DNA from 4 places in the Thalassospira sp. ER-Se-21-Dark genome. Region 1 is predicted to be linked to each of the others. Evidence: predicted binding sites of a transcription regulator. Region 1 holds the regulator's gene; each other region holds the start of a gene.
The links. The regulator PhoB, encoded in region 1, activates phosphate uptake and scavenging genes when phosphate is short. The targets are predictions, from matches to a motif close to TNTCATAAAACTGTCA.
Positions count from the first base shown of each region.

Region 2: the regulator PhoB is predicted to act here: its motif matches at 2,098-2,113, upstream of FHI25_RS13270 (UDP-2,3-diacylglucosamine diphosphatase).
Region 3: the regulator PhoB is predicted to act here: its motif matches at 2,421-2,436, upstream of FHI25_RS12185 (choice-of-anchor I family protein).
Region 4: the regulator PhoB is predicted to act here: its motif matches at 2,304-2,319, upstream of phnD (phosphate/phosphite/phosphonate ABC transporter substrate-binding protein).

Region 1 covers NZ_VDEZ01000001.1:773,984-778,198, forward strand. Annotated here, with positions in the region: gene FHI25_RS03415 (cation:proton antiporter) at 1-1,442, shown strand, start outside; gene phoB (phosphate regulon transcriptional regulator PhoB) at 1,523-2,221, opposite strand; gene phoU (phosphate signaling complex protein PhoU) at 2,239-2,961, opposite strand; gene pstB (phosphate ABC transporter ATP-binding protein PstB) at 2,983-3,786, opposite strand; gene pstA (phosphate ABC transporter permease PstA) at 3,788-4,215, opposite strand, start outside.
Region 2 covers NZ_VDEZ01000003.1:120,591-124,805, reverse strand. Annotated here, with positions in the region: gene FHI25_RS13275 (glycosyltransferase family 1 protein) at 1-994, opposite strand, end outside; gene FHI25_RS13270 (UDP-2,3-diacylglucosamine diphosphatase) at 991-1,908, opposite strand; gene FHI25_RS13265 (YegS/Rv2252/BmrU family lipid kinase) at 2,127-3,074, shown strand; gene FHI25_RS13260 (HAMP domain-containing methyl-accepting chemotaxis protein) at 3,388-4,215, shown strand, end outside.
Region 3 covers NZ_VDEZ01000002.1:965,647-969,861, reverse strand. Annotated here, with positions in the region: gene pgi (glucose-6-phosphate isomerase) at 1-756, shown strand, start outside; gene FHI25_RS12200 (DUF3253 domain-containing protein) at 763-1,050, opposite strand; gene FHI25_RS12195 (DUF2256 domain-containing protein) at 1,047-1,241, opposite strand; gene FHI25_RS12190 (FAD-dependent oxidoreductase) at 1,270-2,316, opposite strand; gene FHI25_RS12185 (choice-of-anchor I family protein) at 2,511-4,106, shown strand.
Region 4 covers NZ_VDEZ01000003.1:102,202-106,416, forward strand. Annotated here, with positions in the region: gene fumC (class II fumarate hydratase) at 1-1,269, opposite strand, end outside; gene FHI25_RS13175 (DeoR/GlpR family DNA-binding transcription regulator) at 1,431-2,276, opposite strand; gene phnD (phosphate/phosphite/phosphonate ABC transporter substrate-binding protein) at 2,434-3,432, shown strand; gene phnC (phosphonate ABC transporter ATP-binding protein) at 3,515-4,215, shown strand, end outside.

The DNA.
Region 1 (4,215 bases):
GGCTTCTGGTTGTCATGGAATTCCCGCTGCCGACGGCCTTGGTGATTGCCGGAGCGCTTGCGCTTTCATCGACCGCGATCATTCTCAAACAGCTTTCCGATGACAAGCAGCTCAATACCCGGTTCGGGCGTGCGGCCCTTGCCATTTTGTTATTGCAGGACGTGGCGGTTGGTCCGTTCCTGATCATGGTGCAAGCGGCAGGTGACGCCGGAACGGAAACCAGCCCGTGGATGAGCATCCTGCTTGGTTTCGGGTCGGTCGCGTTGTTGTTGCTCGTCGGGCGCTATGTGTTGCCGCGGCTGTTTCGCTATATCGCGTCGCTCAAGAACCCGGAACTGTTTGCCATCGGCACGCTGTTTGTTGTGCTAGCCGCCAGCACCTTGACCGAGGTTTCCGGACTTTCAATGGCGCTGGGCGCGTTTATCGCCGGGGTGATGTTGGCCGAAACCGAGTTCCGTCATCAGATCGAAGCCGACATTTCACCGTTCCGCGGCGTGTTCCTGTCGCTGTTCTTTATGTCGGTGGGCATGTCGGTTGATGCCGACGTTGTTTATAACGAATTTGGCACCATCGTCATGTGGCTGGTGCTGTTGCTGGTGATCAAGACGGCGGTTTTGTTCGTCCTGGCGCGCGCGATCCAGTTTGAAACCGGCCTTGCCATCCGGGTGGCGATGAGCTTGGCCGCCGGCGGTGAATTTGCCTTTGTCATGTTTGCGCTGGCCGCCCAGAATGGTGCGGTACCGCTTGAAATGGCAGCCATGCTGATCCCGGTGGTGGCGATTTCGATGGCGCTGACCCCGACACTGATCAGCCTTGGACACAAGATCGAGGAAAAGCTTCATCCCAAGGAAGAAGACCAGCTTGGCAAGATTGCCGAAGAATCCGAGGGCATTCACCAGCATGTTCTGGTGATCGGAAGTGGTCGCGTTGGCCGGGTTCTGGCCCGGTTGCTCAAGACGCGCAACATTCCGTTCCTGGTGCTGGATAGTGACGCACAGCAGGTTTCACGCGGCCGGGCAGAAGGCCTTCCGGTTTACTTTGCCGACGGGTCCAGACCGGAAACTTTCCGGGCGGCACACACCGATGAGGCAAAAATTGCGGTTGTTGCCATGGGGAACCCGCATGCGACCGAGAAGACGGTCGCCCTTTTGCGCCAGCATTACCCGCATCTGAAGATCTTTGCCCGTGCGCAGGACATCACCCATATCGGGCCGCTGTCGCGCCATGGGGCGGATGCCGCGATCCCCGAGGTGCTTGAAACCGGCTTGCGATTATCCGACCATGTGTTGGCCGCCTGTGATGTGCCGCAGGAAGACATTGATGCCGAAATCGCCAAATTCCGCCGTGCGGACATGCTTTTGATGAACGAACTGGCGCCGCGCCCGCAGCGCAAACCATCAGGGTCGGAGAATGCCGAAAAACCGGTGAAGAAAAAAACCTGAAGACGTTACGACCTTAAAACAAAAACCCCCGCTGCAACCTGCAACGGGGGTTTTTTAATCGGATAGGGCTCTATACCGACTTAGGCCGCGGTTTCTGAATCCAGTGCATAGCCCGCCGCACGGACGGTGCGGATGATATCGCGCGTGCCTTTGACGTCATTGAGCGCCTTGCGCAGGCGGCGGATATGAACGTCGACGGTGCGGGTTTCGACATAGATGTTCGGGCCCCAAACCGCGTTAAGCAACTGTTCGCGCGAGAAAACCCGACCCGGATGTTCGAGGAAATAGCGCAGCAGACGGAACTCGGTCGGGCCAAGATGGATCGATTTTCCATTGCGGCTGACCCGGTGGGCGGCGAGATCCATTTCGATGTCGGAATAGATCAACTGCCCTTGTGGTTGCGCCGGACCGGACCGGCGCAAAAGTGCGCGGATACGGGCGAGCAGCTCGCCAATGGCAAACGGCTTGGTGACATAGTCATCAGCGCCGGTATCAAGACCGCGGATGCGGTCGCCCTCTTCGCCACGTGCCGTCACCATGATCACCGGCAAATCGCGGCTTTCAGGCTTGCGGCGGATCTGACGGCAGACTTCGATCCCCGACATTACCGGCAGCATCCAGTCGAGCAAAACCAGATCGACATGGGTTTCAGCCAGAATTTTCAACGCTTCGTCACCGTCACCGGCTTCGACAACCTGCATCCCCTCGCGTTCGAGGTTGTAGCGCAACATGGTTACGATTGCTGCCTCGTCCTCGACGATAAGAACCGTTGGGTCCATCTTCCTATGCTCCCGTGTCAGTCATTCGGTTCGACAACAGCGAAGTTCGCTGCGTCGTTTTTTGGCCGGTCAATCCCCGGCAGGTCTTCGCCCTTGATCCGGTAATAGATCGTTTCGGCGATATTGGTTGCGTGATCACCGATACGTTCGATGTTCTTGGCAATGAACAACAGATGGGTCGATGCGGTAATGTTGCGCGGATCTTCCATCATGTAGGTCAGCAATTCGCGGAACAGCGAATTGTACATGTCGTCCACTTCCTGATCGCGTTCCCAGACCCGGTGGGCCTTTTCGGCGTCGCTTTCGATATAGGCATCCAGGACATCCTTGATGATTTCCTGGGCCAGCTTGGCCATGTTCGGGATCGCCTGAACCGGGCGGATCGGCGGGATCTGGTTCAGCACCTGCGCGCGTTTGGCGATGTTCTTTGCCAGATCACCAATGCGTTCCAGATCGTTTGACAGCTTGAGCGCGGTGACGACCTGACGCAGGTCATCTGCCATCGGCTGACGCAGGGCCAGAAGACGGACGGCAAAGTCCTGAACTTCCTGTTCGAGCACATCAATGCGCTGATCGGACAGGATGACTTTCTCGGCCAGTTCGGAATCGCGTTTGACGATGGATCTGATCGAGGAAATAAGCTGGCTTTCAGCAAGCCCGCCCATTTGCGAAATGATGTTGTTCAGACGGGTCAGTTCCTCGTCGAACGAACTTACGATATGGGTATGTTCATCAGCCATTTATGCGTACTCCTGGCTCGCTTAACCGAAGCGGCCGGTAATGTAACCCTTGGTGCGTTCGTCCTTCGGGTTGGTAAAGATCTGATCGGTTTCACCGACTTCAACCAGCTTTCCGAGGTGGAAGAACGCGGTGCGCTGCGACACACGGGCGGCCTGCTGCATGGAGTGGGTCACGATCACGATCGTGTAGTTCGAACGCAACTCGTCTATCAGTTCCTCGACCTTGGCGGTCGCAATCGGATCAAGGGCCGAGCACGGTTCATCCATCAGGATGACTTCCGGGCTGACGGCAACCGCGCGTGCAATGCAAAGGCGCTGCTGCTGACCACCGGAAAGACCGGTTGCCGGCGATTGCAGACGATCTTTGACTTCTTTCAGAAGACCCGCACGTTCGAGCGAGGTCATGACAATTTCATCAAGTTCATCGCGCGAATTGACCAGACCATGAATACGCGGGCCATAGGCCACGTTGTCATAGATGGTTTTCGGGAACGGGTTCGGTTTCTGGAACACCATGCCGATGCGCGCGCGCAGCTGAACCACGTCGATCCGCTTGTCATAGATGTCGCGACCATCCAGGGTAACGTCACCTTTGATCGTCACACCGTCAATGGTGTCATTCATCCGGTTCAGGCAGCGCAGGAAGGTGGATTTACCACAGCCCGACGGACCAATCAGTGCGGTTACCTGCTGTTCGGGGATATCAAGGTTGACCTCATAGAGGGCCTGATTGTCGCTATAGAAAAGATCGAGCTTGCGCGCGGTCATTTTCGGTTTTTCGACCGACGGCTCCGCCGTCATTGCGCTCTGGGATACAGCAGCCATTTTACCACTTCCGTTCAAATTTTTTGCGCAGATACACAGCCAGTCCATTCATCAGGACAAGGAAGGCCAGCAACACCATAATCGCTGCCGAGGTTTTCTCGACAAAGGCACGTTCCGGGCTGTCTGCCCACAGATAGATCTGGACCGGCAGAACCGTTGCCGGGTCAAGAGCCCCGCCCGGGATATCAACAATAAAGGCAACCATTCCGATCATCAGAAGCGGTGCGGTTTCACCAAGCGCCTGTGCCATGCCAATGATCGTGCCGGTCAGAATGCCCGGCATGGCAAGCGGCAAGACATGGTGGGTCACGGTCTGAACCGGGGATGCACCAAGGCCAAGGGCGGCCTGACGGATCGACGGCGGCACCGCCTTGATCGCCGCACGCGATGCGATGATGATCGTCGGCAAAGTCATCAGCGCCAGCGTCA
Region 2 (4,215 bases), on a different contig from region 1:
ACGGTGCCAGATTGTGCAGGAACTGGTCGGCCGAATTGCGCCAGCTATATTGTTCGGCCAACGCGCGGGCATCGTCACTTTTAAGTTCCAACGCGGCCAAGGCGGCTTCGCGGAGGTCGGCATCAATGGCGCCGGCCTTGGTGCCACGCACGATATCGGCTGGTCCCTGAACCGGGAAAACCGCAACCGGGGTGCCCGACGCCAGGGCTTCAAGGATCACAAGGCCAAAAGTGTCGGTCTTGCTGGGGAATACAAAGACGTCGGCCGCGGCAAAGGCCGTTGCCAGTTCTTCACCGGTTTTTTTGCCGAGAAACTGCGCGTTGGGATATTTGCCCTTGAGCTCATTTAGCTGCGGGCCATCGCCAACGACAAATTTTGTGCCGGGCAAGTCGAGATCAAGGAAGTGGCCGATGTTCTTTTCCACCGCAACCCGGCCGACAAACAGCCAGTGCGGTTTTGGGAAATCGCCAAAACTGGCTTCCGGGCGGGGGCGGAACAGGTCCAGATCGACACCGCGTGACCAGATTTGCAGGTTGTTAAAGCCCCAGTCGGACAGTTCCTGACGCAGGGTTTCGGTTGCGACCATGACGGATTGCGATTTGCCGTGGAAATGCTTCATGCCGCGATAAAGGATCGAAAGCGGCAGACGCCAGCGGGCATGAATATATTCCGGGAAGCGCGTGTGATAGGCGGTCGAAAAAGGAATGCCACGCTTAAGGCAATAGGCCCGTGCGGCCTGACCCAGCGGGCCTTCGGTCGAAATATGAATGGCGACGGGATGAAGGGCCTCGATCATCTTGGCCATTTTGCGTTTGGCAAAAAGCGCCAGCCGGATTTCCGGGTAGGTCGGGCAGGGGATGGTTTTAAACTGATCGGGCGAGATGACATGAACGTCATGTCCCATCTCGCCCAATTCGCCCCGTACGGTTTCAAGGGTACGGACAACACCGTTGACCTGCGGATACCAGGCATCGGTTACGATCAGTATTTTCATGCAGTCTTTCCAATCGGTGCATCATTGCCCTTTTTCGAAGAGCCCGATGCAGAGTTGCCCGCTTCATGGGCGATACGAAACATGGAAATCAATTTGCCAAGGCCAAGCGACGGGGCGCTTGCCGCGTCGTGACCGGGGCGTGAATGGCTCATCGCCATCTGGCGCATTTCGGCCCAGTGCAGCAGTTCGAGCTTGCCTTCCTTGTCTTCGACAAGGGCCGTACAGCTTTCAACCCAGTCACCATCATTGCAATAGAGCACATCGCCGATCTTGCGTTTTTCGGCGTGATGGATATGGCCGCAGACCACGCCATCCACCTTGCGTTTGGCGGCTTCGTGGGCGACGGCATTTTCAAAGTTGCAGATGAACTGAACCGCGTTCTTCACCCGGTTCTTAAGATAGGCCGAAAGCGACCAGTATCCGTAACCAAGCCGGCGGCGAACGCCGTTGAAATAGCGGTTGAGCGTAATGGCGAGGTTGTAGGCGGTGTCACCAAGGTAGGCCAGCCACTTGGCGTATTTGACGACGCCGTCAAATTCATCGCCATGGATGACCAAAAGGCGCTTGCCATCGGCGGTGACGTGGATATCGTTCATTTTAACGTCGACATGGCCAAAGGTCATATCGACAAACTCGCGGGCAAATTCATCATGGTTCCCGGGGACGAAGATGACTTTGGCGCCATTCTTTGCCTTTTCCATGATTGTCGTGATCACGGCATGATGACTTTCCGGCCAGTACCAGCTTTTCTTCAGGCGCCAGCCGTCAATAATGTCACCCACCAGATAATAGGTGTCTGCCGTCACTTCATTGAGGAAATCCAATAGAAGGTCTGCCTGACATCCACGTGTCCCCAGATGGACGTCTGAAATCCAGACCGTGCGGTAATGCGGTTGCAGCGTCATCGCTGTCATTGCCGCTCCTCCGTATCCTGCCAAAAGGATGGCTGGAATTCGACAGTTTGTCTTGCCGAATACTGTTCCAAACCAGTATCGGTTTAAAACAAATCGTTCGATTATATAACCCGTTCACAGAAATTTCGCAGTTCTGTAAAGCAACTGTTACATGTTTTATTTCATATGGTAGGTGCTGTGAAAAATTTATTTCATTTTTATTTCGGAAGTGGGTCCAAATGACCGAAGCGGATGTGACTGTCATCTTCAATCCACGTGCCGGTGGCAATAAACAGCGGTTCTTATCCCAGATATTGCAACATGCCGGCATCAAGGTGGAGTTGCTGCAAACCACCCATCCCGGTCACGCCCGCGAACTGGCCCGCAAGGTTCGTGCCCATCAACGTTTGTTTGTTGCCGGGGGCGACGGGTCCCTGAACGAGGCATTAAACGGATTGCTTGATGCCCAGATTGACGGGCACGAGGTCCCGCCACTTGGCATCATCCCGCTTGGAACAGCCAATGTGCTTGCGGTCGAGGTCGGGCTTGAAATCCGGGCACGCGCGATTGCCGACTATATCAATAATCCCGGCATGGTCTGGGTCCGTCCCGGACTGGTCAATGGCCGGGCGTTCTTTTTGATGGTCGGCATGGGGGCCGATGCCGATACGGTCGCCAATGTTTCGCTGCGCCTCAAACGCCTGATTGGCAAGGGGGCCTATGTTCTGGAAGGCCTTCGCAACATCTTTTTCCCGCGTCATCGTGATTTTGAAGTCAGTATTGGCCGGGAAAATTATCGGGTGTCGGGCGTGGTTGTAACCCATGCCCAACATTACGGCGGGGCATTTGTCATATCGCCCGATGCCAGTCTGACGGCCAACAGCCTTGATGTGGTGCTGATGCCGGGCAACGGTATCGGGGCCTTGGCACGTTATGGTCTGGCACTGACGCTTAATCGGTTGCATGCCCAAAGTGACGTTTCGGTGGTTCGGGCAGAGCGCATCACAATCACCAGTCATTGCGGCCCGGCGCCGCTTCAGATTGATGGTGAAAGTGCCGGGAAACTGCCGTGCGAGATCAGTTTGTCCCCCTATCCTGTGCGATTGATGGTGCCGCCGGCTTATGCCGAATTGTCTTCGATGACCGATCACCCTTCACGTGATCTGCTTCGGATCGCTGCGGATTAAAAGCACACCCCAAAGTCGTTACACGGATTGTCCGGTTGCCTCGGTCAAATGCCCGGACTTCCGGGATTTTTCAAGTGCTCCTGATGAATTATCAACGAGTCCTTGAAGTTGTATTTCTTTTCCCCACCTTGATTTTAACGTAGTGCGCGTGACTTATACCTCCCGAGCAGAGGGAATTGGGATGGATCTTGAGTCGCTAAACGTGCTGCGAAATTTGACGGATAGCGTTGATGAAGATCATCGCCATTCAGGGAGATTGACGATGGTTTCGGGGTCCTCTGCTTTGGTTCTCAACTCAGGTGTGTTGGCTGACATGCAGATAAAAACAAAAATTCTGGCTGGTTTTACCGTGGTGCTGGCAATTCTCATTTCGGCACTTGCCTTTGCTTATTTCACCTTTGTTGCTGTTTCACATGATGTGGATGAATATGCCCATTATGTTGAAGAAGCCGCGCTGATCAGCGAGATTGAAACGCAATTCCTGCGCTTTAACAGTCACGCGCGTGAATTTGCCAATACGGCTGATCCGGCAGATGCCGAAGCCGTGTTTACCTATGCCAAGCAGCTTGATCTGATGCTTGATGACGCCCGTGAGAAATTCATCGGCGAACAACACCGAAGCCGCATTGAACACATCGCCGAAGAGCTTGAAAGCTATCTGGCAAGCTTTGCCTCGGCCAAAAGCCTGAGCGACGAATACCATTCCCTGATCCTTGATCGCCTTGAACCGGACGGGATCAAGATCGTTGCCGATCTCGACAAGCTTGTTGCCCATGCGCAGGACACCGGCGATATTGAGCTCCTCAAACGTTCAGTCGCGGCACGTGAACATGCGCTTCTGGCAAGGTTGTATGCCAATATCCTGATTGGTCGTCAGGATGACAGTTTTGGCGCGAAATCCGCCGATGAGTTTGCAAAGCTTGAAGCCGCACTGGGGCAAATCGGTAATCAACCGCTTTCGGGTGACCTGAAAGCTGTGCTGGATGATGCCAAGAACCTGTTTGCTGATTACCGCGAAGTCTTCGACAAGATCCGTGCCGACGAACTGGAAATTGTCGCCACGGTCCACGGGACCATGCGCGAAGCATCCGAGGGCATTATTGCCGACGCCGAGGCCCTGAAACAGGAACTCGCGGTGGCA
Region 3 (4,215 bases), on a different contig from region 1:
ATGGACAACCATTTCAAAACAGCCCCAATTGAAACCAACATCCCAATGATCCTTGGCTTGATCGGCGTTTGGTATCGCAATGTGCTGGGCGCATCCAGTCAGGCTATCCTGCCTTATGATCAGCACCTGTCGCGCCTGCCGGCCTATCTGCAGCAGGCCGATATGGAAAGCAACGGCAAGTCGGTGACCCGTGATGGCAAACCGATTGCCTATGAAACTGGCCCGATCATCTGGGGTGAGCCGGGCACAAACGGCCAGCACGCCTTCTATCAGCTGATCCATCAGGGCACCGAGCTGATCCCGGTTGATTTCATCGTGGCGGCCAATGCGCTGCATCCGTTGGCCAACCATCATGACAAGCTGGTGTCGAACTGCTTGGCACAGGCCGAGGCATTGATGCGCGGCAAGACCGAGGACGAAGTCCGTGAAGAGCTTTCTGGCAGTGACCTGTCACCAGCCGAGATTGATGTGCTGGCACCGCAAAAGGTGTTTGATGGCAACAAGCCCAGCACCATGATCCTCTATAAGCAGCTTGATCCGTTCACCCTTGGCCGACTGGTCGCGATGTATGAACACAAAATCTTTGTTCAGGGCATCATCTGGAACGTCAATTCCTATGACCAGTGGGGCGTTGAGCTTGGCAAGCAGCTTGCCAAGGAACTGCTTCCGATGGTCGAGGGCAAGGAAGATGCCGGTACGCGTGATGCATCGACCGCCGGTCTGATCAAGCGCCTGCATGCCTTGCGTGGCGCATAAGCTGGATTAGTCATCCTGATCATCGGCGACGATGCGCAATCGATAATGACCCGAAGGGCGGTTTTGGTCATGGCTGATGCCGCCCTTTTCAAATGTCAGTTTGCGCTCCGCACACAGTTGCTCTGCCACCTGATGCACGCGTGGCATCAATTCCCGCCAGTAGGAGCCAAAGGTTTTGGCAACCTCTGACGGGCAGATCGTTTTGTCCGGCCCGCGCTCTGTTGCCAGATCAATCACGCGCTGGCGCAAGATGGCATAGGTTGGCTGATCTTCGTCTTTTCGGTCAAACATCATGATAACTGGTCCTGCATCTCGGTTTTTGCAGGCTGCTTTCGCTGGCGTCGGCACCGGTCAGAGCAATATTGAACCTCCTCCCAGCAATCCTTCCATTTGCGCCGCCAGTTAAACGGACGTGCGCATGTCACGCAGGTTTTCTGCGGCAGGTCTGATTTGCTGTGACGATGTCCATTGGCATTTTGCGGCATGATACTGTGTTCGGATCACGTTTACCGATTATCCGATCAGGGCTTCGACCATGGCATGTGCAGCGGACCGGCCACTGCGCCAAGCCGCCTCGACCCGTGCGCCAAGGCACCAGTCGCCTGCGGCAATCACCCGGCCGTTCATGCCGTTAAGGTGACTTTTGCTAAGTGGCAATTCAGTCCGCGCATAACGCCAACGATGGGCCTGCACCGAATGAAGTTCCGGCAGTTTCACACCACTGACATCACGAAGGGCGGCCAGCAGCTTTTCAATCACGCGGTCCTTGTCTTCTTCAAGGTGCTGACGTGACCATTCCGGGCTGGCGTGCAGGACCCACGGATCGGGTGTGCGACGGTGGAACATGTCATCGTTCTGGCTGCTGCGCGCGGCCCAGCTGATTTCGGGGCTCGGATACAGCATCGCGTCAAAGCCGGTCGGAAGCGGGCTTTCAAAGGCCGCCATCACTGCCCAGCACGGTGCCATGACAACCTCTTCAATCGGGGCATAACGCGGGGCAAGGGGCCGCAAAAGATCGGCGGTCTGCGGGGCAGGGGCGGTGACGATCACGCCATCAAACGGGCCATATGTGCCGTCCAGATCATCATGAAGCATAAAACTGCGCGGGCCGGATGGCTCGATGCCGACAATGCGATGTTGTTTCTGGATCGGGAAGGTATCGACCAGTGGGCGGATCAGTTTGTTCATCTGCGGCGCGCCCTGATACCAGGGCTCTTCGGCAAGGTTGCCGACATGGCGCGCGATCGGTGAAAGTGCCGCACCTGATTGCGCCGGGGCGGGCGTTCCGCGATGCAGGTTGGGCGACCAGTTTTGGGCCGCGTTGAACTCGGTTGCCTCTTGCAAAAACGCATTAAATCCGGGATCACGCGCCGTCACATATTGTGCACCATGATTGAAATGACCAAAGTCGGTGCGCCGTGACGCCAGACGCCCGCCAAGACCGCGGCTTTTTTCAAACACCGTTACATTCATGCCGATGCGGTGCAGCGTGCTGGCAGCCTTTAGGCCCGCCATTCCGGCACCAATGATCGCAATATTCACGTTTGACATCCGTGGCATGTGTGGCTCCTGTCTGGGTCGCGGGGCAAATCCCGACGGATTGTTTCGAGTTATGGTTTCGATACGAAACCAGACCGGAATTGGAGCAGTCCAACCGATAAGAAATTTATGAAACTGTCACGACCGGGTCATGAAACCGTTACAACAAACACGCAGTCTGCCTGCTTTGTTTACGGTTATTCCAAGGGGAAAACATGCGTTCTTCATTGATGGCGACAGCCGCTGTTTCGTTGCTTCTGACAGCCTGTGCAGGCACGGCACCCAACCAAACCAAGATGGCGGGGGACGTCATCAATGCGGGTGCGCATCCGATCACGATTGTGCCGATGGGCGAATATCGTACCGGGATGCTGGATGAAAGTGCGGCGGAAATCCCGGCATTTGATCCGGTGACAAAGCGCATCTTTGTCGTCAATGGCGCGGACAAAGTGGTCGATATTCTTGATATGTCCGATCCGTCCGAACTGACCAAGATCGCCGCGATTGATCTTTCCACCTGGGGCAAAGGTGCCAACAGTGTTGCCATCAAAAATGGCGTTGTCGCCGTAGCCGTGGAAAACAGCGATAAGCAGGCACCGGGTCAGGCCGTTTTCTTTGATACCGATGGCGGGTTCATTTCAGCGGTCACCGTTGGCGCGCTGCCCGACATGATCAAGTTTTCCCCGGATGGGAAATATGTTCTGGTCGCGAACGAGGGTGAGCCGAATGACGCATTCACCAATGATCCGGAAGGTAGTGTTTCGATCATTGCCATGGCCGGTGGTGCAGAAAACTTGTCCAATGATGACGTCCGCACGGTCGATTTCAAGTTCCTGAATGATGGCAAGCTGCCCCATGGCATGCGGACATCCAATCCGGGGACCTCAAGCGTCGCACAGGATGTAGAGCCGGAATATATCGCCGTCTCCAACGACAGCAAAACCGCCTATGTGTCGCTGCAGGAAAACAACGCGGTTGCGATTATCGATATCGAAACTGCAACGGTCAAAAACGTCGCCGGTCTTGGCTTCAAGGATCATTCGGTGCATGCCTTTGATGCCAGCGACAAGGACGGCAAGATCAATATCCGCACTTGGCCGGTGATGGGCATGTTCATGCCTGACACCATCGATGCGATCAATATTGATGGCAAGGAATGGGTCCTGATCGCCAACGAAGGCGATTCACGCGACTATGACGGTTACAGCGAGGAAACCCGCGTTGGCAAACTGACCCTTGATCCGGTTGCCTTCCCAACCGCAAGCACCCTGCAAAAGGATGAAAATCTTGGTCGTTTGAAGACCACAACCGCGCAGGGCGACGTTGATGGCGATGGTGATTTCGATGTCATCTATAGCTATGGCGCACGGTCGTTCTCGGTGCTGGATGCAGACGGTGAAATGGTCTTTGACAGTGGTGATGCGTTTGAGCAGATCCTGGCGGCGAACTATCCCAACGTTTTCAATTCCTCGGATACTGAAAACTACAGCCGCGACAACCGCTCCGATGACAAGGGCCCGGAGCCAGAAGGCATTGCAAGTGGCTATGTCAACGGCACGCCTTATGCCTTTATCGGGCTGGAACGTCAGGGGGGCTTTATGGTCTATGATCTGACCAACCCGACCAACCCGCAATTCGTCACCTATCACAGTGATCGTCGTTTCTCTGGCAATCCGGAAAATGATACTGCTGGTGAACTGGCCCCCGAAGGCCTGCAGTTTGTTGATGCCAAGGATAGCCCGACCGGGAACGCAATGCTGGTGGTGGCATCGGAAGTATCTGGTAGCACCAAGGTTTATGACTTGAAGTAACCCGATTACAGCCCTGATTACTGGATATGGGGAAGCCGGGCATTGCCCGGCTTTTTCCTTTTTAAACGCCAGATGGAAAACGGTTCAAACCGGTGACGATATCGACTAA
Region 4 (4,215 bases), on a different contig from region 1:
ATAGCCAATATGCGGTGCCAGGGCGGTCACCAGCATCAGGCTTTGTTCTACATAGTGCGCGATCTTTTCCTGATCGGCCTCAAGCCCGGCAATACAGTTATCGGCAAAGCTGACCGATGCATCGGCAATCAGGCGGATGGATTGCAGCAGGTTATAAATAATCACCGGCTTGAACACGTTAAGGTCCAGATGACCGTTCGAACCACCCACCGTCACCGCAACATGATTGCCCATCACCTGCGCGCAGACCATGGTCAATGCCTCGGCCTGGGTCGGATTGACCTTGCCCGGCATGATCGAGGATCCGGGTTCGTTGGCGGGCAGGACAAGTTCACCCAACCCGCAACGCGGCCCGGACCCAAGCAGACGAATATCATTGCCGATTTTCATCAAGGACGTCGCCAGCACATTCATGACACCTGACATCTCGACACAGGCGTCATGGGCGGCCAGTGCTTCGAACTTGTTTTCCGCCGTTTCGAACTCAAGGCCGGTGATTTTTGACACCTGTTTGGCAAATTCGACATCAAAGCCATCCGGCGCATTCAGCCCGGTCCCAAGGGCGGTGCCACCCTGTGCCAGTTTGCGCAGGCGTTTAAGCGCATCGTCAATCCGATTAAGGCCTAGTGCGACTTGCGCGGCATAGCCGGAAAATTCCTGCCCCAGGGTCAGGGGAACCGCATCCTGCATATGGGTGCGGCCGATTTTGACGATATCGCCAAATGCATCGACCTTGGCGTCAAGGGTCGAGCGCAGGTGTTTAAGGGCGGGTTTCAGCTTTTCCTCAATCTCGACCACGGCGGCGATATGCATGGCGGCCGGGAAGCTGTCATTGGAAGACTGCCCGCGATTAACGTGGTCATTGGGATGGACCGGTTCGCGTTTGCCCATCGGCTTGCCCAAAATTTCGCACGCCCGGTTGGCGATGACTTCATTGGTATTCATGTTGGTTTGGGTACCCGATCCGGTCTGCCAGACAACAAGCGGGAAGTGATCCAAAAGCTTACCTTCGGCAACCTCGGATGCGGCGGCCTCAATCGCCTTGGCCAGTTCCGGTTCAAGATTATCAAGCGCGGCATTGGCGCGCGCAGCCGCCAGCTTCTGAACCCCGAACGCCTTGATCAGGGCATCGGGCATGCGTTCACCGCCAATGCGGAAATTCTGTCTGGATCGCTGGGTTTGCGCCCCCCAATACCGATCAGAAGGCACATCAATTTCGCCCATGGTGTCTTGTTCGGTACGGGTGGTCACTGGATTGGTCACGATCATAATCCTCCGTGTCAGAAACAAACTGACCGGGGCGGGAACCCGGCATTCAACACAATAACGCGCTGTGCCGGGAAATATGGTTTGGAATCAGGACGAACGCAAACTCAACTGCAACCAAATTGAGGTTTGACCGATCTATTTATCGGTTCAGGCCAGTTGGTTCATGCCAGACCATGTTTTTCATCACACCACGCCAAAAGCCGTATTCCCGCCCGTTCAAGCTGGGATGCGAATTCCGGTTCGGGTCGGCGATCCGTAATGATGCCGGTAAGGGCCTCAAGCGGGGCGACATTTTCCAGATAGCGTTGATCAAACTTCGTATGATCAACCATCAGCCAGGTTTCGTCTGATCGTTCCATCATTGCGCGTTTGACGGCCACCGCCCGGCGGTTGACGTCACTAAAGCCTTGGCGCGAAATCCCCGATGCCCCGATAAAGGCAATATTGGCGTGGAAACGGCGCAGATATTCGACGGTATCATTGCCATAGACCGCGTTTTCACGACGATCAAACTGGCCCGGACACATCAAAACATCATCATGATCGGCAAGTTCGGCCATGCCATGCACCACCGCATAGCAATTGGTTAGAAACGTGCGTGGCAGTTTTGTCGTGCGGGCTGCCAGAAACGGCGCAATCTGGGCCACGGTTGATCCGGCATCAATCATTGCCACATCGCCGGACCGCACCATGTCGGCCGCCAGCATGCCAATGCGTTCAAACCCCGCCACAGCCGATAGCTGGCGTTCTGCCAGATCGGGCTGATGGCCCATGGGCCGCGCCGATGCGCCGCCGAACTCGCGTTTGATCAATCCATCACGGCTTAGCGCGTCAAGATCACGACGGATGGTTTCGGTTGCAACATCGAATCGCTCTGCAAGTGTGGCAACTCTCACATGAGGGTGAACCTGTAACTCTTGCAGAATACGACGCTGCCGCTCTTTTTTTCCCAAACGCAAAGCCACATCCCCCTCAATTATGGCCGGTTTTGTGCCAATAGCAGGCATCTTAGCAATCCTGAGCGAAACCTTTTGTTACAGTTTTGTGTTGATTTTCCAACTTTTTCAAATTCATAATGTTGATTAAAGCAACAATAAAAACAACAAAACCACATTCAAAAACGGCGGAAAGCCGTCATTCACAGGGAAGAAAGGTTCGAAAACAGTGTTTTCAATTCCGAAAAAAACCGACAGTTTAAAGCTCACCACCCTCCTTGCCGCAATCGGCATGGTCGGCATGGCATCCACCCCGGCCGCGGCAGCCGATGACTGCATCGCACGCGGCGATCTTGACCCGATGTATTGCGACATGGACGGCGATCTTGTTGCCGATGCCCCGCCCGCAGACCAGCAGGTCGATCCGGACACCCTTGTCTTTGCATATACCCCGGTCGAAGACCCGGCGGTTTATGCCGATATCTGGGACCCGTTCCTGCAGCATCTTGAAGAAGTCACCGGCAAGGACGTTCACTTCTTTGCCGTTCAGTCGAACTCGGCAGAAGTCGAAGCCATGCGTTCAGGCCGCCTGCACGTTGCCGGCTTCTCGACCGGCCCGACCCCGTTTGCCGTCAACCTTGCCGGTGCGGTTCCGTTCGCCCTGATGGGTGCGGATGATGGTCGTTTTGGTTACACGCTTCAGCTCTACACCCGTGTAGACAGCGGCATTGATACCCCGGCTGATCTTAAGGGCAAACGCGTTGCTCATACCTCGCCGACCTCGAACTCGGGCAACCTTGCACCGCGTGCACTGCTTCCGGGGCAGGGCATCGTTCCGGAACAGGATTATGAAGTTGTCTATTCCGGTTCGCACGATCAGTCGATCCTGGGCGTTGTCGCCGGTGACTATGACGCCGCCCCGGTCGCGTCCGAAGTTGTCGAACGTATGGCCCAGCGCGATCTCTATGATCCGAACGAAGTCAAAATCATCTATGAAAGCAAGCCTTTCCCGACCACTTCGTTCAACTATGCCTACAACCTGAAGCCGGAACTGGTCGAAAAGATCAAGGAAGCCTTCTTTACCTTTGACATGAAGGGCACCGCCCTTGGTGAAGAATTCAAGGGTGTGTCGAAGTTCCTGCCGATCACCTATCAGGAAGACTGGGCGGTTATCCGTGAAATTCAGGCTGCCAACGGTGTGAAATACACCCCGGACAACCTGAAGTAATCCCTGATTTTCCAATCGATCCGAACTTTGCAGGGCCTGCCTTGGCAGGCCCTGTGCCACCCATTTCATTCGGGGTAACGCAATGCTGCGTATCAAAGAACTTGTAAAACGCTATGGCGAAGAAAAGGCAGTGTTGAAGAACCTGAACCTTGAAGTGCCGGGCGAAAGTGTTGTTTCCATCATTGGCGCGTCGGGCGCGGGTAAAAGCACCCTGCTGCGTTGTATCAACCGCCTTGTCGAACCGTCTTCGGGCTCCATCGAACTCAATGGCACGGAACTGACCAAGCTTGAAGGCAAGGCGCTGCGTCTGGCACGCCGCCGCATCGGCATGGTGTTTCAGGGCTTCAACCTGATTGATCGTTTGACGGTGATGGAAAACGTTCAGTCCGGTCGCCTTGGCTATCTTCCGGCATGGCGCGCAGTGACGCGCAAATACCCGCAGGAAGACATTGATCGCGCCTTTCATTTGATGGAACGCGTCGGGATCGCCCATTATGCCGACAAACGTGCCGACGAACTTTCCGGCGGTGAACGCCAGCGTGTCGGCGTGGTCCGCGCCCTGATGCAGGAACCTGAAATCCTGCTGGCCGATGAACCGACCGCATCGCTTGATCCGAAAACATCGCGTCAGATCATGGAACTGCTGCGCGCGCTCGCATCCGAGCTGCACCTGCCGGTTCTGATCAACATTCATAACGTCAACGAAGCCAAGGAATACACCCAGCGGATCGTTGGCATGCGCTTTGGCCGCATCATTTTCGACGGCGAACCGGTCGACCTGAC